2 regions of the Spiroplasma endosymbiont of Glossina fuscipes fuscipes genome follow, and region 2 is predicted to be linked to the other one. Evidence: riboswitches for the same ligand, from Rfam matches in the RefSeq annotation. Region 2 holds a riboswitch; the other holds the start of a gene.

Region 1 (4,770 bases), 580 kb from region 2:
ATATTTTTTCGTTCACTATCACACATAACAGTGTTAAGAACATTAAGGCGATATTTTTTTAAAGCTTTCCTTGCTTTAATTAACTTATATCGTTCATAAAGAATTTCAGTTTGTAAAATTTTTAAATACTTTTCGCATACAAGTTTTGCCCCAGTAAATCCAAATTTTTTATTTTTAATCTTTCTTTTTTTGGCAATTTCAGAACAATCACATAAGTAATCTAATTCTGAAATATAATAAATCTTATCTCATAAGGCTTGCAAAAACGCAAGAAAACCTTCGTAAACACGAATCTCTTCTTTTTTATAAGTATACGTATGTAAACTTTGAATTAAAATTGAATCCTTATCATCTTCAAAAATTTTGGCAATTTCCTTTTTATGAAATTCACTAATTTGTGTTAAATAGGTTTCGATTCATTCTTCCTTAATTCAAATTGAATTATGAAAATACTCATTAATAATTTTATCTGTTTTCAATATTAAGTCTTTTTTATTTAAATCATTACCTATAAAAACTAAATTTTTATAACGATATTTATTTTTGATGTATTTTAAAGAACTATCATGTAAAAATTTTGGTGTTTTTAAAATATGATAAGCTAATCGTAACTTAGTTGGTAAAAACCCTAATCGTAGTGTTCCTGGTGAAACATAACCAATTTTTCGCTCTTTTGGAAGTAAAGCGGTAATGTTTCGATTATTTAAATAAATTTTCCCACTGCAAGGTTTTTTCTTTCCTAGTAGAAGTTTTAAAAAATATAACTGTAAAAATTTATTTTCAAAATAAGTTCCTAAAACTTCTTGACTGTTAACCTCAAAACTTAAATCAGTAAAAATATTTTTTTTATAGCGTTTATATTTTAAATTACTAATTTTTAATCCCATTTAAACACCACTCTTCTAATTATTTTTATTATACCCAAATAAAAATAATAAAAAAACACTTATTATTAAGTTAATGATTTTATTAACCTCCGTAGTGTTTTATGTAACTTACATAATTTTATATCTAATTTCCATCCCCAAATTTAATCGTGGATAATAATTTAGTCCTTCAATATTTAAGGTAAAATTAAATGTTGTATTAATTTTTACTAAACTATTAGAAGGCTCATCAAAACTCTTAATTTGATTACCTTTTGGTGGAATAATTTTTTTAAGATTAAGTTTTTTGTCAAGCCCTGAATTTTTACTAATAAAAGTATTAATAAAAGTAGTTGCTTTTTCTTGCAAATACTTTGTATTTGCAACATTATCTAAATCATTAAAATCTAATTTGCTTTTATCAATTTTAATCTCATTTTGCCCAATATATTCATTATATTTTTTAAAAATAAATTTATTTAACTCATCAGCTTCATTTGGAATAATTGGAATTTTAAAAGTTATTTTTTGTTCAACATTCATATCAGTAAAACGCATTTTCCAAACTCCACTCTCTAATCATTTTTCTGCTACTTTTAAACACTTTACAGCCAAAGTAATATTAACCATTTGATTTTCATCAAGTGTCAATTCTTGATCACTAAGAATGGCAAAGGTTGCCGCGAATTGATATTCTAAATAAAATCGAAAATCCTTAATAGTTGCAACATCCTTTGCAAATCCTAATGGTGCAATTTTACGTTGTGGCAAATTTAAAAAAGGGTACTCAATTGATCACTTGTGAGTTTAAAAAAGTATTTTTGAGTTCCCTCTTGTTTACTAATACCAAAAGAGGGATAAATATCACCTTGTATAATTGTAAAATAATTTGGTAAGGTTGGTAAATCTTCTTCATTTTTATCTTCGTTGCTTGTATTATTTTGATTTAAATTTTGACAACTAATTAAACTTATTGTTGATGTTAAACTCAACGATAAAACTAATAAATTAGTTAATATTTTTTTCATAATTATTGAAAACCCCTTTCTTAAAAAGGATAAATAGGATTATTATTTAAATTAAATCTTAGTTAAAACAAAATCAAATAATTGATCTTGTTCTCAAACATCACGAAAAATTAGACCATCAATTCCAACTGAACAATAATTTGCTGGATTAGTATTAAACTTGCAAAATGGATGTGTGCTTGAGTAAATCACTCAATAATTCTTATTAAAATTTGTTGTTCTATTGTCAACTCTAATTAATAAACATCCAAATGATGTTTCGTTAAGTCCAAAAAAATCCGAATCTGATACTAACATATCACCTAAACTTACTAATGAATTATAAAAAGTAACTGTATCAACAACTGCTCCACTTTCATTTTTTACTGTGATTTTAACACTATTAACATGGTACCCATCAGTATTCTTTTGTAATAATTTCTCACCACTTAACGAAGTTGCTTGTTGCATCGTAACATTTGCTGTAGTTGTTGTACTCACTGTTAAACTTGTTAATACAGTCAAAATATTTTTAACCATTTTCTTTTATCCTTTTGTTTTTATGCTTATATTTTTATTTTATTTCCAAAATAAATTAATCCTATTTACCTAGTAGGACTCTTATTAAATTTATAAGGACGGTCTACTGGCTTTACTTCATCCTACTAGTTAATTCTTCCCAAATATGTTATTCAGTGGTTTATTTAACATTCGTCAGTTTTACAGTTGCTAGGACAGCTTAAGACTTGCACTTAATTCCCTTTAATCCTTTATAAACTTTTAAAGTAGTCTATTTTCATTATAACGAAAAAAATTTATCTTAATAAGATAAAAGTTTTCCCCATTATTCTGCTTTTTGATTATCAGATTTTGGTTTTGCTGTTTTTTTATTAAGTTCTTTTTGTACTTTTGATGCTTCTTCTGTTTGCTTTGCTAATTTTTCTTTTTTATTAAATTTAGATTTAAAGCGTTCAACACGTCCTGCGTCATTAGCAAATTGATGATTACCTGTATAGAAGGGATGACATGAAGAACAAGTATCAACCTTTAATTCTTCCCCCTTAGTAGAACCACTCATCCGCTCTGTTCCACAAGTTGTACACATAATTTTAGTATCAAAATATTTTGGATGGATTCCTTCTCTTGCCATATAATTCACCTCTCTTTTAATAATATGGATGCATATTATTTGCACGTAAATAATGATAACACATATTGTCAATAAAAACAAAAATTATTTAATAATCTTTGCAAATTCATTAAAACCAATCCTTACTCGTGGTAACCTTCTCTTTTCATCTGTTTCATCATAATATCCTAAAGCTAAAACTAACACCGAATGTAATTTAGTTTGATCAAAAAAACAATGTTGTGATAATAAATCGTTACATTTTTTAACATTAAAGCCTCCCATAATTGTTGAGCCAATTTTTAAGTCCGCAGCTTGCAGAGTAATAAAACTAGTTACAATGTGGGCTTGTTCTGACACAAAGGCAAACAAATTTTCTTTTTGCGTTAAAAAAGTTTGATATTTATCAATTGTTATTTTTAACACATCAGGTTGAATAATATTTCGTTCCAATCGTTTTGTTAAAAATTCCGTTGAAACTAAATGTTCTGGATTAACCCCAGCAACAATCATAATACAGTTAGCATCTTGAACTTTTTCCTGATTTGAGCCACTTATGACCTCTTCTACAAACTTAGTTTTTAATTCTTTGTTAGTAATGGTCACAACATTAGTAACCTCTAAACCTAATGAACACGGCGCCAAACGTCCTGCTTCAATAATTGTTGATAAATCATTATTGTTAATAGTTTTACTACTATCATATTTTTTAATTGTTTTTCGTTAATTAATAGCATTTTTTACTGTTATTTAATACCTTTTTCTCCTTTTTTAGTTTTCATTAATCTTCGCTAAAACAACATTTAATACATCAACACTTTTTGCAAATGGTGGCGAATATGGTAAATCCAAATATTCAATTTCATTAATTTTAGTTTTTGTTCAAATTAATGGAATTAAAGCATTGATTCTTAAACTAGCTTTATTATAACCAAAGATTTGCGCTCCCACAATAATTTTTGCTTTTTGATCATAAATAACCTTAACTGTAACTAGTTTAGCATCAGCAACATAATGGGTATGATCAGTTCCCGTAATTACGACTTCTTTAACAGTAAAACGATTTACAATTGCTTGTTCCTTTGTATATCCTGTCCGCGCAATTTCACTATCAAAAACTTGGATAATAGCAGTTCCAATTGCTCCTGGAAAATGGTCTTTTTTCCCTGCTAAAATATTACCTAAAACCTTCCCATTTTTTGCAGCAACAGTTGCTAACGAAATATATTGTAACTTATTATCAATTACATTTTTTGTCATAACACAATCACCAACAGCATAAACATCTTTAATATTAGTTTCAAACTGGTCATTAACTAAAATTGCACCAAATTCATTCATTTTTAAATCTGTTGCTTTCAAAAAAGCAGTACTTGGTGTAACTCCGATCCCAACTAAAACTAAGTCTGTTGCAATCTCTTCTTCAGATGCTAATCTAACTTTTTTTACTTTATTGTTTTCAATAATAAATTCCGCTACTTTAGCATTTGTCTTAATTTTAATTCCCTTATTTTCTAAATCCGCTACTAATAATTGTGCGATATCTTCATCAATTAATTTTCGTGAAATTCATTTATCAGCTTCAATTAACGTAATATTTTTCCCAGCCAAACCAAAACTTTCACAAAATTCTAGCCCAATAAAACCACCACCAATAATAGTAACATTCTTAATTTTTGTTAAACTATCACGAAGCGCTACTGCTGCTTCTAAAGTTGTTCCTGTAAAAACATTTGATGCTTCTTCACCCATTAAATTTAATTTGCGT
Region 2 (18,638 bases):
CAGCTTCAGGTTCATCTAAAATTAAAATCTCTGGATCATGGATAATTCCTTGAATAATCATAACTCGTTTTTTCATTCCTGATGAAAAAGAATTAACATCTTTATCACGGTGTTCTCAAATTTCTAAGGACTTCATTAAGTATTCAATTCGCTCACGTAAATATCTTCCTCGTAAACCATTTGTTTTCCCCATATATTTTAAAAAATTATAAGAACTAATGTTTTCTGGAAAAGTAATAAATTCTGGAACATAACCAATCATTTTTTTCATCCCAACTTTGGTTGCTTTTTTTCCAAAAATAGAAATATCACCCTTAAAACCTTTTAATCCACCAATTAAAGATTTAATAAAAACGGTTTTTCCACTCCCAGAAGCTCCTAAAATTGCATGCAATTTACCCCGTCCAACATTAAAATTAAAAGGACCAACAATACTATTTTTAAATTTTTTGGTAAAATTTCGTGATGAAATTGCAACTTCACTAACTACTAATGCATTATTATTCATTTTTGAGCATCCCCCCTTTCACCTTTTAAGTAATATTTTTACGACGTAAGATTAAATAAGAACATATTAAGAAAACCCCAGATAAAGCTAAATAAATGTATTTAATTAAACTAATGTTTAAGAATGGCGCTGGGTTAACATCAATTTTCTTATCAGCTCCTAAAGATAACCGGAAATCTTGATAACTCATTAAATAGTTATTTTGAACTTCAAAGTCAATGTTACTTCGCTGTAATGGTTCAAATCAATATGGTGTGAAGTTTAACGAAGCAGTTCAAATTTGGTTTCAATGTTCAATGATATTAAACTTCGAAATTAACCCATAAGTGTTCATTAAATCATCATATTTAATTCACTCAGAGGTAATTTTTATTGGTTGTTCTTCAAGTAATTTATAGTCCATTATTTTCTTTAAAAGATCAATTTCAATTTCACGAAGAACAAAAAGGGTTGGAATATCAAAATAATCTAAGATTCATCCTCTAAAATCACTACTATTGTTGTAATCTGACAATTGTCCTTTATATTCATTATTATATTCTTGTGTAAAAACATCCGTTGGATTAAATGCATTTCCTTCTGATAATTTACGATCAACTGATACTAATTTACTATCACCCGGAGCTGATAAACTATAATATGAAGTTTCACGATTAAAATAAAATAACGATGATGCTCCACTATAAAGATTCATACTAATATAAGGTTGTCATGAATGAGCTGCTTTTAAAACAACTTTCATATAATCTGCAAGTTCTTTTTGGATTGGGTCATTTTGGTCTAATTCTTGCTCTGATTTAAAAAAATAATCTGTTGCAAAATTAACTTTCATTGAAACATCTTTCCCAGTCGCTGATCCAACATTAAGGATAATTGTTTTAAGATCTTGAAGTTTGTTATCATAAAGATACCTTGTTGATGAATCTCATACTTTAAGGGTTTTAATTTCAAATTCTTCTTCCTTTGGAACAGTTAACCCTAAACTTTTATAAAATTCTAATCGACGAACTCGTAATGTTGGATCAATAGTAATATCTTTATAATCATCATTTTTAAAGACTGTATTTAAATCATTATAACTTCATTGATCATAAAAGTTTCAAATCGCATTTGTTAAATGGGGATATTTAATTAAATCCTTTTTAAAATTCTTTTTAAAATTAATCGTACTTTTAATAATTGGAACTGGATAGTTTTGAGTAATACTATCATTAGCAAATGATAATTCAACTGTTTTTGCTAAACTCATAATTAATGAATATGGCATCCCACCAACTAAAAACAAACTACAGAAAATAACAACAATTAATAAAACAACTTGTGAGTTTAAAAATGTTACCGCAAATAAAATCCCACTTGAAGCAAAAAATGATAATGTCATTGAATAAAGAAATAATTTTAGTAATAAGTTTTGATAAACGCGTAAATATTCAGGATCCTTATTAAATATATTGCCTAAATAACCAATTCCAAAGGCAAAAAGAATAATTGTTCCTAAAAAAAGAATAATTAAGATTCAAAGTGCAATTAATTTTAATAAAAATAGAACAAAACGTGAGTATGGTTTTGAAATTAATAATAAATATGTTCCATCTTCAAATTCACGACCAAAAATCTTAATAATTACTAATAAAATAAATAACAATAATAAAATATTATTAAAAATAAAAACTCCATACTGAAAATTCTTAAAAAATTCGTAAACATTTTTTGAAGAAGAAAATAAAGTAATGGCAATTGCTCCAAACAAAACAACTGATAAAATAAATAAAACTCAAACCGCCATTGAACGACGTATTTTAAAAATTGAAAAAGAAATCAATGACCATCATGAATTTGATTTGCCTGATCTTAATACTCTATTTGTCACCTACACCCCTCAAATCTTTTAATACGTATATATTATATAACATTTTAATGATTTTTAATACTGCTTTTTTACTTCAAAAAAACAAAGCCAAAATCAAAGAAAAATAAAAAATATTACCTAAAGAGTAATATTTTCTGTGTATTTAATTTTCAAATTATATTTAAAATCTAATTGAAAATGTGATTGATCAAAAGGTTGTTCTGAAGCATATGGCATAAGTTCAATAATTTTGTCTTTATTGTTTTCTTTGCTAAATATTCATTGAATTCGTAAATTTTGAATATTTCCATTTTTACGAATTTGAACAATCTCACGAATTGGAAGGTATCTCTCATTTAAAGCTGACATTAAAACATTTTTTTTAGTTTTGGGACAGGGCAATTGGTAATCCAAGTGTAGGTAAATATCCAGTTCATGTTTCAACTGTAAATTTAACTGGTTTTTCATATAAATTTAATAATGGTTCAAAATGTTTTTTAAAATTAGTTGTTTCATAAACATCATTAACACCTTTATTTAAATTAGTAATACCCTTAATTTGAATAGCACCATTAAGCACTTCTTGCTTGATTTTAACTGCAAGACGAAGAATAGCTTGTCCAGTATAACCTTCTAGTTCTGTAGCATCTAATTGTAAATTAACAACAATTACATCCTTTTCTGCTAATATTTCATGTTCTTGCGCTAAAACTATTTTAAGGTTATTATTTTTAAATAAGTTTTGTAATGAATCAGAAACATCTTCTAATTTTAATAATTTTGGTTTAATTAAATTAATTTCTAATTTTTCTACTTCAATCAAGTTACTTTTATTTTGGGTAAAATCAAAACTATATTTTGAAATATCGATATCTTGAATTTGTTTTTGAATCTCCTTGCTGTCTTTATTATCTTTGTCTTGTTCATCCTTGTTATCTTGAATTTGATTATCTTTGTCATCTTGATCATCTTTATTCTTTTTGATAACTTGGTCCTGACCATCCTTAGGATCTTTAGCATCCTGATCTTGTCCCTCTTTATTATCTTGGATTTGATCATCATTATTATCTTTAATAATTTGATCTTGACCATCAACATCAATTTCAATCACAACATCTCCAATAATGTTAGAATTAATTAAACTAGTACGCGCTGATATACGATAAAACTCATATCCAATTGCATCACCACCAGCTAATAATATTAATAATAAAATAGCAAGAATGATTCATACTCAACGATAGATCTTTCTTTTTGAATCCTTAATTTGTACTAATTGTTGGTTTGAGTTTGCAATTGGGTACGATGATGATCCTACATTTTTTATCGCAAGTTTTTGATCGGCTGCAAAAACATCCGTCAATCTTTCATTATTAAAATAATATAAACTATTATTACTTTAACTAGCTGTTGTCATCCCATTTGCTAACATTTTATTAAAAGCTAAAACTTCAGCAACATATTCTGGTTTAATTTCGCTATCTTCAAAAGATGCATCTTTTGATTTTAATAAATCTTGTTTTCAAAACAAAGCATAAAACTTATTACGACATTTTATGACAAGAACTGTATCAGTCGTAATTGTTGGCATTTATAAAAGCCTCCTTAAATAATTAAATCAAATAAAATCTCTCAAAAAGTGCCTTATATTTTGCTATCATAGTATTTTTTGTATAAATGTTTTTCTTATAATACATTATATCATATTTTTAAATAAAAAAAATAAAAAAACCTTAAAATTAAGATTTTTTTTAAAATACTTTTTCCTAATTAACTAAAAGTTACGTTAACCTCACCAATATAATATTGTGATTTATCATAAGCCCAAATTTCTGCTCCTGTTTTATCATCATTAACTGTAACATATAAATCATTTAATAAAGCACTTAAGCGGTTTAACTGGCTAACAAAGTTAGCACTAATAAACATCATCATTATTTGCAAAATTGTAACTTTTGGTAATTTTCCTAAATCTGTCGTTAATTTCATTGTACCTAAATCTTCTTTTTCGGTTGGAGGAACTGGTGTTTTAACCGTAAAATGAATAGCCACTGATCCATAATATTCCTTCGTTGGATCATCATGTTCGGTTCAATGGTCTTTCCCTGTTTTTAAAGTAGCTCCACTTTGATCTTTATTAACTGTGATTTTTGGTACTGATGCAATTTGTTGATTTCAAACATCACTTTCTTGTGGACCAATAAAAAATTCTCCAAATTTGTCTAATTCTGAAATAAGTTGCATATTGTTAAAAACAATTGCAATTAAAATTGTTTTTGGTCGTCTATCATCAATAACCCCCAAATCAGTACTTTTGATTTTATCAACAAGATGATTTGAAGTTATAACCGTCTTATTAATCTTTAAAGTATTAACTGTTGTTCCATCATTAAAATTTAATTCATAATCACCATTTCGATATAAATCAATCTCGGTTGGTGATTTTGTCTGATTATTAAATTTATATTTTTTAGCTAATTGATTAAAATCTCATTTTGATCCTTGAAATAACTGTGCTAACTGATTTAATAATTTGGGAATTGTTTGTTTAGAATCTTGCGGATTGATTGTTTTAAAATTAATGCCTTCAAATCCAGTTACTTCTAATGGCAATACCGGTGGGTCAACTGGAATATTATTTCAATCATTATTTTTATTGCAACTAATGATTGTTGTTACTGGTGTTATTACTAAAACACTAGTTGTTAAAATTGCTAACAGTTTTTTCATCCTAATCCCCTCCTTAATCCGCATTCATAATCGCAATTAATGGATTAATCCGATTCATACTAAATCAACTAATTAAATAAGCAATAAAGTACAGTAATAACCCACTCCCAATTGCAATAATTGGAATAACTATATTCATAAATAATGGTAGTACTAACCCAATTTTAATCAAAATCATATTGGAAATCGTTAAGAAAAGTCACCCAAAACCAAATCCGGCAATTGTCATAATGATAATGATTGGAATATACATTCCAATAACTAATTTTGTAATATACCGATTACGATATCCTAAAACTTTCATTGTTGCAATAATGGTTTGGTTTTCAGCAATTACAATATTACTTGTTAAAATAATAATCATAAAACTTAACACAAAGGAAATTCCAATAATAAAGAATACAACTCCGTTAACAGCTTTTGCAATATTTCCTAAGATTTCTTTCGCTTGCTCAATTGGCATTAAAGTGCCAAACGCACTATTTGAATATGATGGATAAGAAATTCCTGTTACTGGTTTAATTCCACCATTTAGACCATAGAAACTATAATCACCAAATAATTGACTTGTTCCTAAACCCGCTTCAATATCATCAACTTTACTACTATTTGAAATTTTATAGTTAAAAATAGGATATTCATTTTGAAAAACAGCAATTCAATCAATCTTACTTGGCACTGTTTTTCAATATTTGACAAATTCATCTCATAAATGATTATTCCCTGCTGTAGCAGGATGTTGTTGAATAAAAGTTTCTAACATATTTAAACTAGCTTTATTTGCTGGTGAAAACTCCTTATCTGTAGCAAATTTAACAAAAGAATTTGTTCACTCATTTAAGAATAACCGTAATAAATAATCCCTGGTTTTATCATATCCCAACAATTGTTGAGCACGTTCTTCGTTAACTCAAGCACGAGCGGCACCAAATTGATTAGTAATCCCAGTAACCTTAAATTGTGATGAATTCGTTTGATTAGTAATTGTGTAACTTCCATTAACAATTTTATCGTTTAAAATTGTTGATTTTGTAAAGTTAGGGTCAGTTATATCAATGCCACTTTTTAAAACATATTCATTAGTGTTTTCTTTTAAAACACTATTTTTATAGTTATTATCTCCATTAAACATTAATTTTCCGACATTACCAACAGCACTAGTCCCGGTTACCTCACTTGCGTCTCATTCTTGTAAAATACTATCAGCTGTGACACTAGGATCACTTGCCAGCAATGCTCTTTGAATAATACGCGGTTCAATCGTATCTCCAACTTTAACTCCTAATCGTTTTGCTAATGTTTCGTTTAAAATGATGTTATTATTTGATTCTAATAGTTTTTGTTTTAAATCTTCCTTATTTTTATTAGTTAATACTTGATTTTTAAAGGTTTGATTAATTCCATAAATTTTAAAATCAATGCTGTTAAGTTCAGCATTAACCATTGTTCCTCGATCATCAAATAATGGGTTAAAAGGAATTACCCCAAAAGTTAAGTTAAAATTACTGTTTGGTGTTTTAAAAGCTTCTTGCATTTTAACACGAACTATTTGTGGTGAACGTGAATAAACTCCTTGAATAAAACATTGATTAACATTGTCAACAAAATAAGCATAAATTCAATTATATAAATCATACATTGGTTTTTTTAAACGAGTATTAAAGTCACTTCCTGTTCCTGAATCTAACACATCATAAAATGACGTTGATAAGGGTTGTTCTAAAGCTGGACGAAAATGATTATTATCTAATACAATAACAGCATTTCCTTGCCCAAAATCTCTTTGATAATCACTTTGTGTAAACATTTCTTGGTCTAGAGTATTATTTAAACTAATATTTCCAGTTTGATCAAAATACTTGTCGCGTTTAATATTTAAAGCTACCGTATCTCGATATTTTCAATAAAATAATCGATAATTTTCTAAAGCACTAATATTTTCGCGTGCCGTTTCTGTTGTTCGTAAATATTGTTCAATTGTTGTTTTTGTTAAACTATTTAAACCATAATCCTTATAATCACCTCATGATGTTGTACAAATTGCTCTTGATAAACCAGCATCCTTTGATTGTAGTTTTTTACTTTCTAAAAACTCTTTTGAAATGTTACGATATAATAATGACCGCATATCTTCAGCATCATATGTTGGCGCATAATTTTCAGGATTAATTTGACCAGTTTCAAAATCTCTTAAATATTGGTTTAAATCACTTGTCATATTCGTATTTGGTAAAAAACTATTTTTACTATCTCATGATTTTTGACTTGGATCATAAGTTTTTAAAAAAGTTGTTGGTAAATTATAAATTGGACTATTATATTCAACTAATGTTTTGTAATTATCTCCTTCATATGAGTAACGAATATTGTTTTGTAAAATAATTGGAATTGTCGTTGACATTGTAATCATAATCGTACTAATAATCATTGTTAACGAAACACCAACCATTTTTCCTAATGAATTTGATAATTGCACCGCTTGAAAACGAGCATCAAATGTTTTACGAATTGCAAACATTTTATAAACTGCTTTTTTCAACCGTCCATTTGAAAACGATTTTTCCTTACGAATTAATTGTAATGGTGTTCGTGATACCATCATAATTGTCCCACTAATCATTGTGACACAAGTCAATAAAACAAAGATAAACAAAACACAAGTTAATAATGCCATTGGTGCAAAAACAAAATTGCCATATGGTAAATTAAAATATGAACCAAATAAGTATTTAATTGTAAATTGGCCGCTAATTCCACTGGCATAACCAATTACACCACCAATTAATGCAATCATTAATGGATATGAAATATAACTAAGGGTTAATACTCGACGACGATATCCTAATGCCCGTAATAACCCGTTCTGCGGTCCGGTTGCATCAATTTGACGACGAACAACTAAGATTAAGACAAAAAAGCAAATAATTAATAAAACGGTAATTAAAATATATGACCCATTAATAAAGGCATTTAGTGTTGTTGTAAAATAAGTAATCCGTTTTGCAAATTCATAACGGTTATCAGTTCGAAAAGTAGCAACTGGCAAACCAATTGATAATGTTTTAACATAATATGAATGTAACCCAATATGTTGACCCTGCTCACTATTAAGATAATTATTAATCGTTTGACTATAGACGCTGCGAATTTGATCTTTGTTAGTCTGTTTAAATTTTCCAACATAATAAATTTCACGATCTAACTGACTTTCTGGAATTAACACCTGTCTTGTTAAATCTAACGCTGTTACTTGATAATGTTTTCCTGTTGTATCAGTCGCTTCTGTTTCAACTAGTCCAAATAACCGCGGATCCAAATAAGCAATTCCTTCGTTGTGCATGTTCGGAAATGGATGAGATGCATCAATGATTGGCGTAATATAATCTGCAGATTGACCAAGACCAACCACCCGAAATCAATTCTCATTACTATATGGTGATGTTGGCAATCATTTATTAATATCTTGATGCGCATATGGCTCTAAATTAACTTTTTGCAGTTCACTATCCGCAACTTTAATTGTCGTTCCATAACGATCTGTTTGTAACCGAATAATATCATTAATTTTAATATTATTTTTCTGCGCAAATTGTGGCGTTAAATAAATTCAATGCATTGTTTCACGATTAATTGATTCTCAATATTGTTCATAAAAAGCGATTGGCATTCCATCAGAAACAACAAACCGGTCAATTGTTTGCTTCGGATTTAATGTTACCGCTTTAATAACCTTATTATTCCCCAAACTAAATGTCCGTGCTTCAACACGATTATAAGAAAAACTTTCATCCTTATTATTAACTTGTTGTTTAATAAACTCTAAAATAGCATTCTGACGAATATTCCCATCAGTAATATTTTCAAACTGATCAGCACCCCCATTCAGATTTTTAACATAATTAGTTTCATTAAAATTAACAACAAAATCATGTTGATTACTTACTTGTTCAGAAATAAAATTATTATAATTATTTCCAACACGCTGTTTTGAAACTTCAATAATTGTAAAAATAAAACTAGTTAAAAACACCAAAATAACTAATCCAACAAACTGAATTTTATTTTTAACTGTGTTTTTAAAATTGTTTTTAAATAATAACTTAAAACCAGGCATTTTTTCACACTCTTTCTTTTATTTTTTGATATTTGAATTTAGTTAAAAATAAAACTAGGTGGTGTTGATTGTTTTTTAAATTGTGTTAGTAACTCTGTTTTACGCAAATTATCAATAAGACAAGTGCATTTCAAAAATCAGCAATTTCGTACAAACCCTTTAAATAATAACATTAATAAAAAAGAAAATGACAATTGTTGATTCTGATAAAAAATATTATTTGCTAATGTTATTTCTCAAAAGGTTTGATAACTAGAAAAAATAATATCATTAATGTTTTTTAAATAACCAATATATAGACGAAACAGTAATAACATTGCAATAAAACTAAGGGTAAAAATCGCATAAAAGACATAACAAAAAATTATAAGAAAAGAATATATCGCTTTATAACTAATTATTATTTTTAATTGCATCATTAATGAAGTTTCGCCAAAAAATAAAAAACCAGAAATTAAGAAGATATTTCCTAATCATAAAATAATAATTTGTCAATTTGAATATAAGATTACTTTTCAAGTAAAAAGCGTTTCTCTTTTAATTTGTTGAAAATTAACTAAGATTTGTGCTAGAATTCCAATAAAAAAAAGAAAAATAATACTTGATAAAAATAAATATAATAAATTTAAAGTAATATTTAAGAAACTATAATTATTTTCAAGGTTAATAATTGAAAAAGATGATGAGAAAAAAATATATCCTAAAAAAAGAATAAAGAAAGCATTAATAAATTTCTGATATTTTGTAATAAAATTTATCTTCATTTTCATCACCATTGCTTTCATCGTATTTTGCTCATTTTATTATAACATTATTTTCCCCTTTAAAACCGCAGTGCATAACACTATTGGTGCAATTTGAACTGATCCGATTAGTAAGTACAAAATGGCAGCTAATGTTCCAAAAGGAGCAAAATAACCAGTTGTCATAACAAAAGACAATAATGCAAAAAGAACAAAAAGTCCCAATACTATTGATGATATAACAATTGATAAAATACAACCAGCACGACATAAACTATCTGGTTTTTTCCCTTCAAAAGAATTTTCTGAATTTCCTTGGATATAATTTGAATCCATTTATTTTTAATATCCTCCTTTAATATTTTCTAATTTATAAATTAAAAGTTTAATTTATTCCTATTCTATTTTTTGTTTATTGTTTATCAATATTATTTAAATAATGACATTAAAATAACTTAAACAATTGATGAAAATTAGTTTTTTCATAATTAATTTGTAATCAAATGTTTGACACAATTAAACCATAACATTTTAACATTAAAAAAGCAATATTTTATTTTTTTAATTCTAAAATATTGCTTTTTATTTAAATAATTTTACTTTAAAACAACTAAGTTAAATATGACAATCAAAGCCATGATACAATTTATCTTCTTTAAAGATTTCTTTTATATCATATTTCTGGCGATAATTTGTTATATCTCCTGTTTCAATTGCTTTAATTGCCGCACATGCCATTGCATGTGAACTACATAAAGTAATTTGTGGAACATTGCCACTATTTAACTGTTCATAATATAATGCTCCAGTTAGCATTTCATTTAAACCGAAACCAGGGCATTCTCCTCTTAAAATCCCCTGTTGTAATCGAAAATCAGAAATAATTGGAAATAGATATTTTTTCTTATTATGGATTGCTTGTTCTACCATTAATCCAAATTCCATATGCGTTCCAGAATCTCAGCCATCTAATTCAAAAATAACATAATCAGCGGCGGTCAAACCAGCATAATCTAATTCAAAAATTGCTTTATTAGTTGGACGAACTGTTTGATTTGTTTCAAAATCAACTGGATTTCCAATAATAAAATCTGGAAACATTGCTCGTAACCGATCTCCTTCTGTTTTTCGTGTATTTCATTGTGCTTCAGTGAACATACTCCCAGCATTATAAATTACTTTTTTATTATCTTGCATTATTATCCTCCTTCTTGGCTAATTGTGCTAATCATTGTTTGTATTTTTTCTTGTTCAAGAATTTTGGTATTAATATCACCCGTTACAAAAGCACCAACCGCTACTAAGTCATACCCCAAATCTTTTGCTTCTTTTAAATTTGTTAAATTAATCCCACCAGAAGCCATATATATTTTTGTTGGAAAAAAGGTTTTTAACGTTTGAATAAAATTTAATTTAAAAGCATTTGCTGGAAAAATTTTAATAATTTCTCAATTGGCATTAACAATATTTGTGACTTCTTGTAACGTCATTGCTCCAGGAATATATAATAATCCTTTTTGATGACAAAAATCACTAACCGCACGGTTAAAAACGGGCCCGACTAAAAAGTGTGCTCCTGCTTCTGCCGCTAATATTGCCTCTGCTAATGTTAAAACGGTCCCAGCCCCAATTAAAATTGTTGGGTATTTTTTACGTAATGCTTTAATTAATAATTCAACCTTTGGAATTGTAAAAGTTAATTCTAAACATGTTACTTGCAAATTTATTAGCATTTCACAAATTTGTTGAGCAACATTATAATCTTGATTACGAATAACATAAAAAACTTTCTGTTCTAAAACTTTGGGTAAATTATTCATGGTCTAACCTAAATATTTTTCAATTCTTTGAATAATAGCACCTTGATCTAAACCCTTGTATTTAATAACAGCATCAGCACTACCTGATAAACCATAATCATTAACACCAATCACTAAACCAGTTTTACCAACAAATTTATATCAAACATAATCATTAGAAAACTCAATGGCAATAACTTTTGAAAAGTTTTTTGGAATTACTTTTTCTTGATAAGCTGGTGGCTGTTGTTCAAATAATTCAACACAAGGCATTGAAACAACACGAATATTCGCTTTCATTGTTTTAGCAGCAGTAATAGCAATCGGCACTTCTGTCCCCGTTGCAATAATAATTGCCGTTAATGGTTTTGCCTTATCTTCTTCAACAATAATATATCCTCCTTGTAAGGTTTGTTTATAACAAGTTTCAGCTAATTGATATGGGGTATCTTGTCGCGATAAAATTAATGCTGAAGGTGTTGTTTTTGTTTCCACAACAAGTTTTAAACAACCAATTGCTTCATTAATATCGGCTGGTCGCAAAACATTTAAATTTGGACAATTTCGTAACATTGCTAATTGTTCAACTGGTTGGTGTGACTTCCCATCAAAACCAACCCCAATTGAGTCATGTGAAAAAGCAAAAATAACGGGTAAGTTTTGAATACACGCCATTCTAATACATGGTTTCATATAATCAGAAAAAATTAGAAACGTTGAATTAAAACTTTTTAAACCTTGATGTAATTCAATCCCAATGCTAATTGTTCCAGCCGCAAATTCTCGAACACCAAAATGAATGTTATTATTTTGGGGACTATTAATTGTTCATGACCCATTATAACCAATAATTTTTGTCGCTGTGCCCAAATCAGCACTACCACCAAACATATTATTATGACATTTTTGTTGATAATATTTAAAAACATCACCCATAATAATTCTTGTTCCTGCTTTTTTATTTTTATCAGTTGTTAACAAAGACTGAAAAGCATCTAATTCAACAACGGGAATAGCAAATAGTTGTTCGTATTCTTTTGGAAAAGCAGTTTGATAAGCTGCTAATTTTGTTGATCATGTTTGATATACTTCTTGACCACGTTTAATAAAAGTATCTTTTCAATAAGTTTTTACATCCGGGTCAACATAAAATTGGGGATGTTCAAAATCATAGAAAGTTTGAACTTGTTGCATTTCCTCGGGAGTAAATGGTGACGAATGCATTGGTGAACCTTGTTTTGGATGACCATAACCAATAATTGTTTTACACTCAATTAAAGTTGGTTTATCACTCTTTTGCGCTGTTGCAATTGCTTTTTTAATTGCTGTCAAATTTTCATCAGCATTATCCACTCGAATATAATTTCAATTTTGTGCTTCAAAAAACTGTTGATAGTTTACTTTTAAAACTTCATCACACTTTGTATCTAGTTGACAATCGTTTGAATCATACAACATAATTAACTTATTTAACTTTCATACCCCAGCTAGTTGGATTGCCTCAAGCGCTCCCCCCTCTTGTAAGTCACCATCACTACACAAAACATAAGTATAGTGATCAATAATGTCATATCCTGGTTTATTAAATTTTGCTGCTAAATGTTGTTCTGCTAATGCCATCCCAACACCATAACCAACACCTTGTCCTAATGGCCCCGATGAGTTATCAACTCCTGGTGTTATTCCATATTCGGGATGAGCTGGTGTTTTTGAATTAATATGACGATAATTTTTTAAGTCATCAATTGATAAATCATAACCAGCAAAGTGTAAAATGGCATATTGAAGCGTTGAAGCATGCCCTGGTGATAAAACAAAACGATCACGGTTAATTCAATCAGGGACAGCTGGATTAGCAATTAAATTGTTTAAGTAAATTGCTTGTATCATTGGGGCCGCACTTAAAACAATTCCCGGGTGGCCAGTTTTATTATAAATGATTGGATCTAAGCCTAAAATTCGTAAATTACTTAGGCTTTTTGTTTCAATATTATTATTTGTATCTTTCATTTAATTTTCCTCCTAATAAATTTAAAATATCAACGATAATTATTTTTAAATTAAACAAGGAACTTTATTATCTATCATTAATAATTTCTGCATAATAAAGGTCATCTTTTCCGCAAAATTATCGTTATCAGCATCAACAACAATGAAATAATAATCATCCTTTAGTTCATCATATAAGACCTCATATTGTTCATTTAATTTTTCCCAATAATGGTATGGTGTTTCTAATTCTAATATCCGGCCACGTTTATTAATCCGTTCAACTGCTTTTGCTGTTGAGACTTTTAAATAAATAATGACATCAAAGCCTAATTTTTGTTTTAAAATTGGCGTAATAACATTTTGAAAAAAACGATTGTAAACTTTAAAATCAACATCATTCATAATTTCTAACAAATGTGAAACCCGAACAAAAACAGGATCTTCTAAAATTGTGCGGTCAAAAACAGTATCTGCTAAATTATCAATTTCAAAAAATTGTTCAATTCTGGTTGTTAACATATAAATTTGCATCTTAAATGCAAATCCCTTCATATCCTGATAAAAATCATTAAAATATGGGTTTTCTTCTAAGGGTTCTTTAAATAAATTATAGTTTAACTGTTGACATAATGCTTCACTAACTTTTGTTTTACCAGCACCAACAGTACCAAAAACAGCGATTTTCATCTTTTCTCCTCCATTAGGCTATTTAATTAATTGCACTGCCGTTGCTAATGCTAATTGCACCATTGCCATAAAATTATTTTGACGTTCCATTGCTGAAGCTGCTTGTTTTGTAACAAGATTGTCAGAAATAGTTAGCAATGTTGCTGCTTGTTTTTTTAGTAACAATTGCATTAGCAAACAAGGCATATGTTTCCATTTCAACAACATCTAAATTATGTTTTTCGGTAAATGATAATGAATCATCATAACGATAAAAAACATCAGCAGCATGGGCAATACCAGTATGTGTCTTAATTCCTTGCTTTAGCGCCACTTCTTCAATGGTGTTAAATAAGTTTTCACTTGCTGAAATCAGATTATCATCAATATTTGCGGCAATCTTTGCATAATTACTTTCCCCAAACGCTGCACGAACATTAAAAATATCATATAGTTTAAGTTCTGACTTATAACTACCTGCTGAGCCAATGCGAATAATATAGTCAACATCATAAAATTTAAATAATTCATATGAATAAATTCCAATACTTGGACAACCCATCCCACTTCCAGCAATTGTAATTTCAATGTTCTGATATTTCCCCGTATACATAAACATATTCCGAACCTCATTATCTAACTTATAATCTGTTAAATATTTTTCAGCAATTGCTTTTGCTCGTAGCGGGTCACCAGGCATTAAAACAACCTTTGCAATATCAGTTTGTTTTGCATTAATATGTGGTGTCATTTTTTATTTCCTTCCTTTATTGGATTTACGTTCCTATTAATTAGGTTATTATTTAAAATGTTTTTTATTAAAAATAAATTTAAACAAAACGAAAAGGAATATTTTAATATATTCATATAAGAAATGTTTAATTAAGAATTTTATTTAATAAATTAAGTTAACAAAAAATTAAAATTATAAAATATTTTAAAATTAGTTTTATTAACTTAAAAATTTTTTAATTATTATTATTTCAAATAATGCCCTAATAGGATTATCGCTTTAAATTAACAACTAAAAAACGCTTTTTGACGTCTTTCAAATTATTATTTAATAGTTTTCCACTAATAAATAATTAATTATCCAACCCCAGGGATAATAACTATAAAGGCAGCACCGATAAATATCAATGTTTTTTAGATCGGTCTACTGGCTCAGTTTCACTTTACTCGCTATTCCTTCTCAAGAAGTATCTTCTCAATGGCATATGTTAGCTTTCATCCACTTTACAGTTGCTGGGACAGCCTAGGATTTGCACCTAATTCCCGTAACATCCAAAATTGCTTTTTAAAGTTGTTAAAGTAATAATATAAAGTTTAATTTTAAAATGCAAGTTAAAATTAAACTTTTTCCTAAAACAAAAAACTTATTTTAAAATTATTTATTACTTATCAAATATTCATACGAAACAACTAGTTTTATTTTAAATAAATAAAAAAGCAAGAATTTTCTTGCTTTTTTAGGTTATCCTTATTTTTTAGTAAATTGCAATATAAATAATGTTGATGTTCAACCCGTATAATACACAGCATTATTTGTTCCAAATATTAAATCAAAATTTCAATCAGCACGACGACGCAATGAAAAAGTATCTTTGGCATCATTTAAAGTAAGATTATACTGTTTTTTTGCTCAATTACCCGTTGTAAAAATATTTAATCCTGATAAATTTTTGGCAGCATCAGTTGCTTTAAAATCATCAATTAAAATTTTTAAGACTTTTCGATAATCATATTTTGGTAAAGCTAAGATCTTATTAAATGCATCCTTACTAAGATGCCAAACCCCTGAATTTTTATTTGATTCAAGACGGAAATGTTTATAGAAAGCAGTTACTAACTTACCATATTCCATTAATTTTTTATCCAAACCATCTTTTGGAATTTCAACTTGAACTTTTAAAGCTTCACCATTATTCATAACGGCGCCAGATAATGGAAATCCAGCAACTTGGATTTTTGCTAAATTAACATTAAAATATGCTAAATTCAAATTATTATCCCCGGTATTAAAAATATTAACTAATGAACGATAAAATTTAACAAAATTTTCTGGCGTAATTTTATCTGGTTGATAACCCATTCCGGTTCAAACATAAGAAGCTGTTTTTTCATTCACAACATCAACCCCATTTGTAGTATTGTTAATAGCACTTGTTAATAACGTTAATAATGATATTGAAGAATTATATTTAATACTTTCAACAAGGTTCTTTAAATCAGGATCTTGCTCAATTGCTGTTTTTAATTTATTAAAAATAATACTATCTAAATCAGCAAATCCTTGTGTATAATTAATATTAAAATTATCATAAATTGATTTAAAACCATCAGTTTTATCAATTTGAAATGTTCCTTCATTAATGAAAAAATTCACAATTACTTTCGACAGTTTTTGTACAATCCCATTTAAGACGTCTTTCATTATTTTTGGATTATCAGTAATAACATATTGAATAAAGTAATTTGAAGTTGTTGATAAATTTTTAAAATTAACCTTAAAATTAAAACTAAAATCTAAGCGCGCCGCCTTAGTATCTTTCACAGTTGAATTATTAGATACCTTTGCCAATTCTTCTGTATCAATAAAATTCAAATTATATTTGAAACTATCTTCAAATAAATCAATTGGTTTTGTATCAATATAATAATTTGAATAATCATTAATAATTTGCTGACTTACATTATTTAAAGTTGCCATAAAACTAGTTTTTAAAATTTGTAAAGCAGCAACAACTTTGGAATCAGTTGGATCCAAGTCTTTACTTTGGCTGTCCTTATTCACCATGGCATATAACTCATCAAATGTTGTTTGATAATCTTTACTATCAATTGTATTTTTAGTACGTGCATATTCTAAAAAGGCATTTGAAACCCGTTGCGAAATTTTATTTAAAGTCTCAGCATCCTTTGCCGCTCCAGTATTTGAATCATCTGATTCGTTCCCATGGTGACAACTAACAATTGTGCTAGCCCCCGTTACAGTAAAAGCAGAAATACCCAACACCGCCAATAGTTTTTTTATTTTTTAACTCTCCTCTTTGTATATATTTTCGCTATATAATCATTAATTATGACCCAAAAAAAAAAAAAAAAAGCAAGTAGGTAGGTCCCTATCTTGCTAGCAATATTACTGCGCCCAATTTTGTTCAATTCCATAATACTAAAAGACGAGAAGTATCTCATTTCATCTAGTACAAATTCACACATAATTATAGAAAAATATTAGAATTGAAATCCCTTTTGCTTTTTGTTACTTGCTTTAATAATAAAAAAATACATTATATTAGTTAAATAGCGCATAAGGAAAAATAATATCATAGGGAATATTTTTCAGTAACGGATCATTTAAGTACATTCCAAATCGAGACGATAAATAACCAGTATATAAAAGCGGATAAATTAAATAAAGACAAAAGACTTTCTTAAAATATTGGCGATTAGTCATTGTTATTTTTTCTTGATGCATAAATAAATAAACAATCATTAGGATTGGTGTTATTAAGTGAAAAAATAACCCCCCTAAAATACCACCAACATTAATTGTCTTGGCTATTAATTCAATATAATTTTAAAAAGTAAACTAACTTATCTTTTAATAGTTTTTAATAACTTCTTGTAATGTTGTTCGTCGTTTTTGTGGCAAATTATTAACTCCATACAAAAAAGCATTTTGCTGTCCAATTAAATATAAGTTTGTTTTTGCTCGGGTAATTGCAGTATATATTAGATTTCGTTTTAACATAATTCAAAAACTTTTGGTAATAACAAAAATAATATTATCGTACTCACTTCCTTGTAATTTATGAACACTACATGCATAAGCTAAAGTAATATCATAGTACATTTCTTTATTATATTCAACAATGTTGTCATATTTTACTAGTAAAACATCATTAAAGTTTTTATCTTTTTTAATATCAATAATAACGCCAACATCACCATTATAAATTTCTAATTCGGGACGATTTTTCAATTGCATTACTTTATCATTAACACGAAAAGTTCGATAACCAATTTTAAGTTCTTTTTGACCATAAGAACGATTTAGTTTATCTTGTAAATAAGTGTTTAACATGTTAATGCCAACAGGACCATTATACATTGGAGCAATCACTTGAATTGCATTATAATCTCCCGCTTTTTCTTCATTAAGTTTTTGATATAAATCACCAATTGTCGTTAATAATAAATGGGGATCAGTTTCTTCAATAAAAGTTAAGTCTCT

The links. Region 2 has a riboswitch for cobalamin ahead of deoD (purine-nucleoside phosphorylase). Riboswitches for the same ligand answer to the same signal wherever they lie in the genome.
Region 1: it holds a riboswitch for cobalamin, as region 2 does, so the genes downstream of both, ACOBWH_RS00265 (hypothetical protein) here and deoD (purine-nucleoside phosphorylase) in region 2, are expected to answer to the same signal.

What each region holds. Positions count from the first base shown of each region.
Region 1 covers NZ_CP187162.1:41,889-46,658, reverse strand. The annotation lists gene ACOBWH_RS00280 (hypothetical protein) at 1-887, opposite strand, end outside; gene ACOBWH_RS00275 (hypothetical protein) at 996-1,637, opposite strand; gene ACOBWH_RS00270 (hypothetical protein) at 1,640-1,894, opposite strand; gene ACOBWH_RS00265 (hypothetical protein) at 1,946-2,413, opposite strand; cobalamin riboswitch at 2,493-2,661, opposite strand; gene rpmE (50S ribosomal protein L31) at 2,718-3,023, opposite strand; gene ACOBWH_RS00255 (nitroreductase family protein) at 3,108-3,716, opposite strand; gene ACOBWH_RS00250 (FAD-dependent oxidoreductase) at 3,774-4,770, opposite strand, start outside.
Region 2 covers NZ_CP187162.1:618,049-636,686, reverse strand. The annotation lists gene ACOBWH_RS03685 (ABC transporter ATP-binding protein) at 1-508, opposite strand, end outside; gene ACOBWH_RS03680 (ABC transporter permease) at 534-2,294, opposite strand; gene ACOBWH_RS03675 (hypothetical protein) at 2,496-2,726, opposite strand; gene ACOBWH_RS03670 (hypothetical protein) at 2,740-3,720, opposite strand; gene ACOBWH_RS03665 (hypothetical protein) at 3,757-3,948, opposite strand; gene ACOBWH_RS03660 (lipoprotein) at 4,128-5,087, opposite strand; gene ACOBWH_RS03655 (FtsX-like permease family protein) at 5,101-9,201, opposite strand; gene ACOBWH_RS03650 (hypothetical protein) at 9,240-9,986, opposite strand; gene ACOBWH_RS03645 (hypothetical protein) at 10,005-10,280, opposite strand; gene ACOBWH_RS03640 (nucleoside 2-deoxyribosyltransferase) at 10,560-11,141, opposite strand; gene ACOBWH_RS03635 (bifunctional 4-hydroxy-2-oxoglutarate aldolase/2-dehydro-3-deoxy-phosphogluconate aldolase) at 11,144-11,764, opposite strand; gene tkt (transketolase) at 11,768-13,753, opposite strand; gene ACOBWH_RS03625 (deoxynucleoside kinase) at 13,799-14,422, opposite strand; partial or broken gene deoD (purine-nucleoside phosphorylase) at 14,441-15,152, opposite strand; cobalamin riboswitch at 15,534-15,704, opposite strand; gene ACOBWH_RS03615 (hypothetical protein) at 15,882-17,417, opposite strand; gene ACOBWH_RS03610 (hypothetical protein) at 17,697-17,897, opposite strand; gene ACOBWH_RS03605 (ATP-dependent RecD-like DNA helicase) at 18,006-18,638, opposite strand, start outside.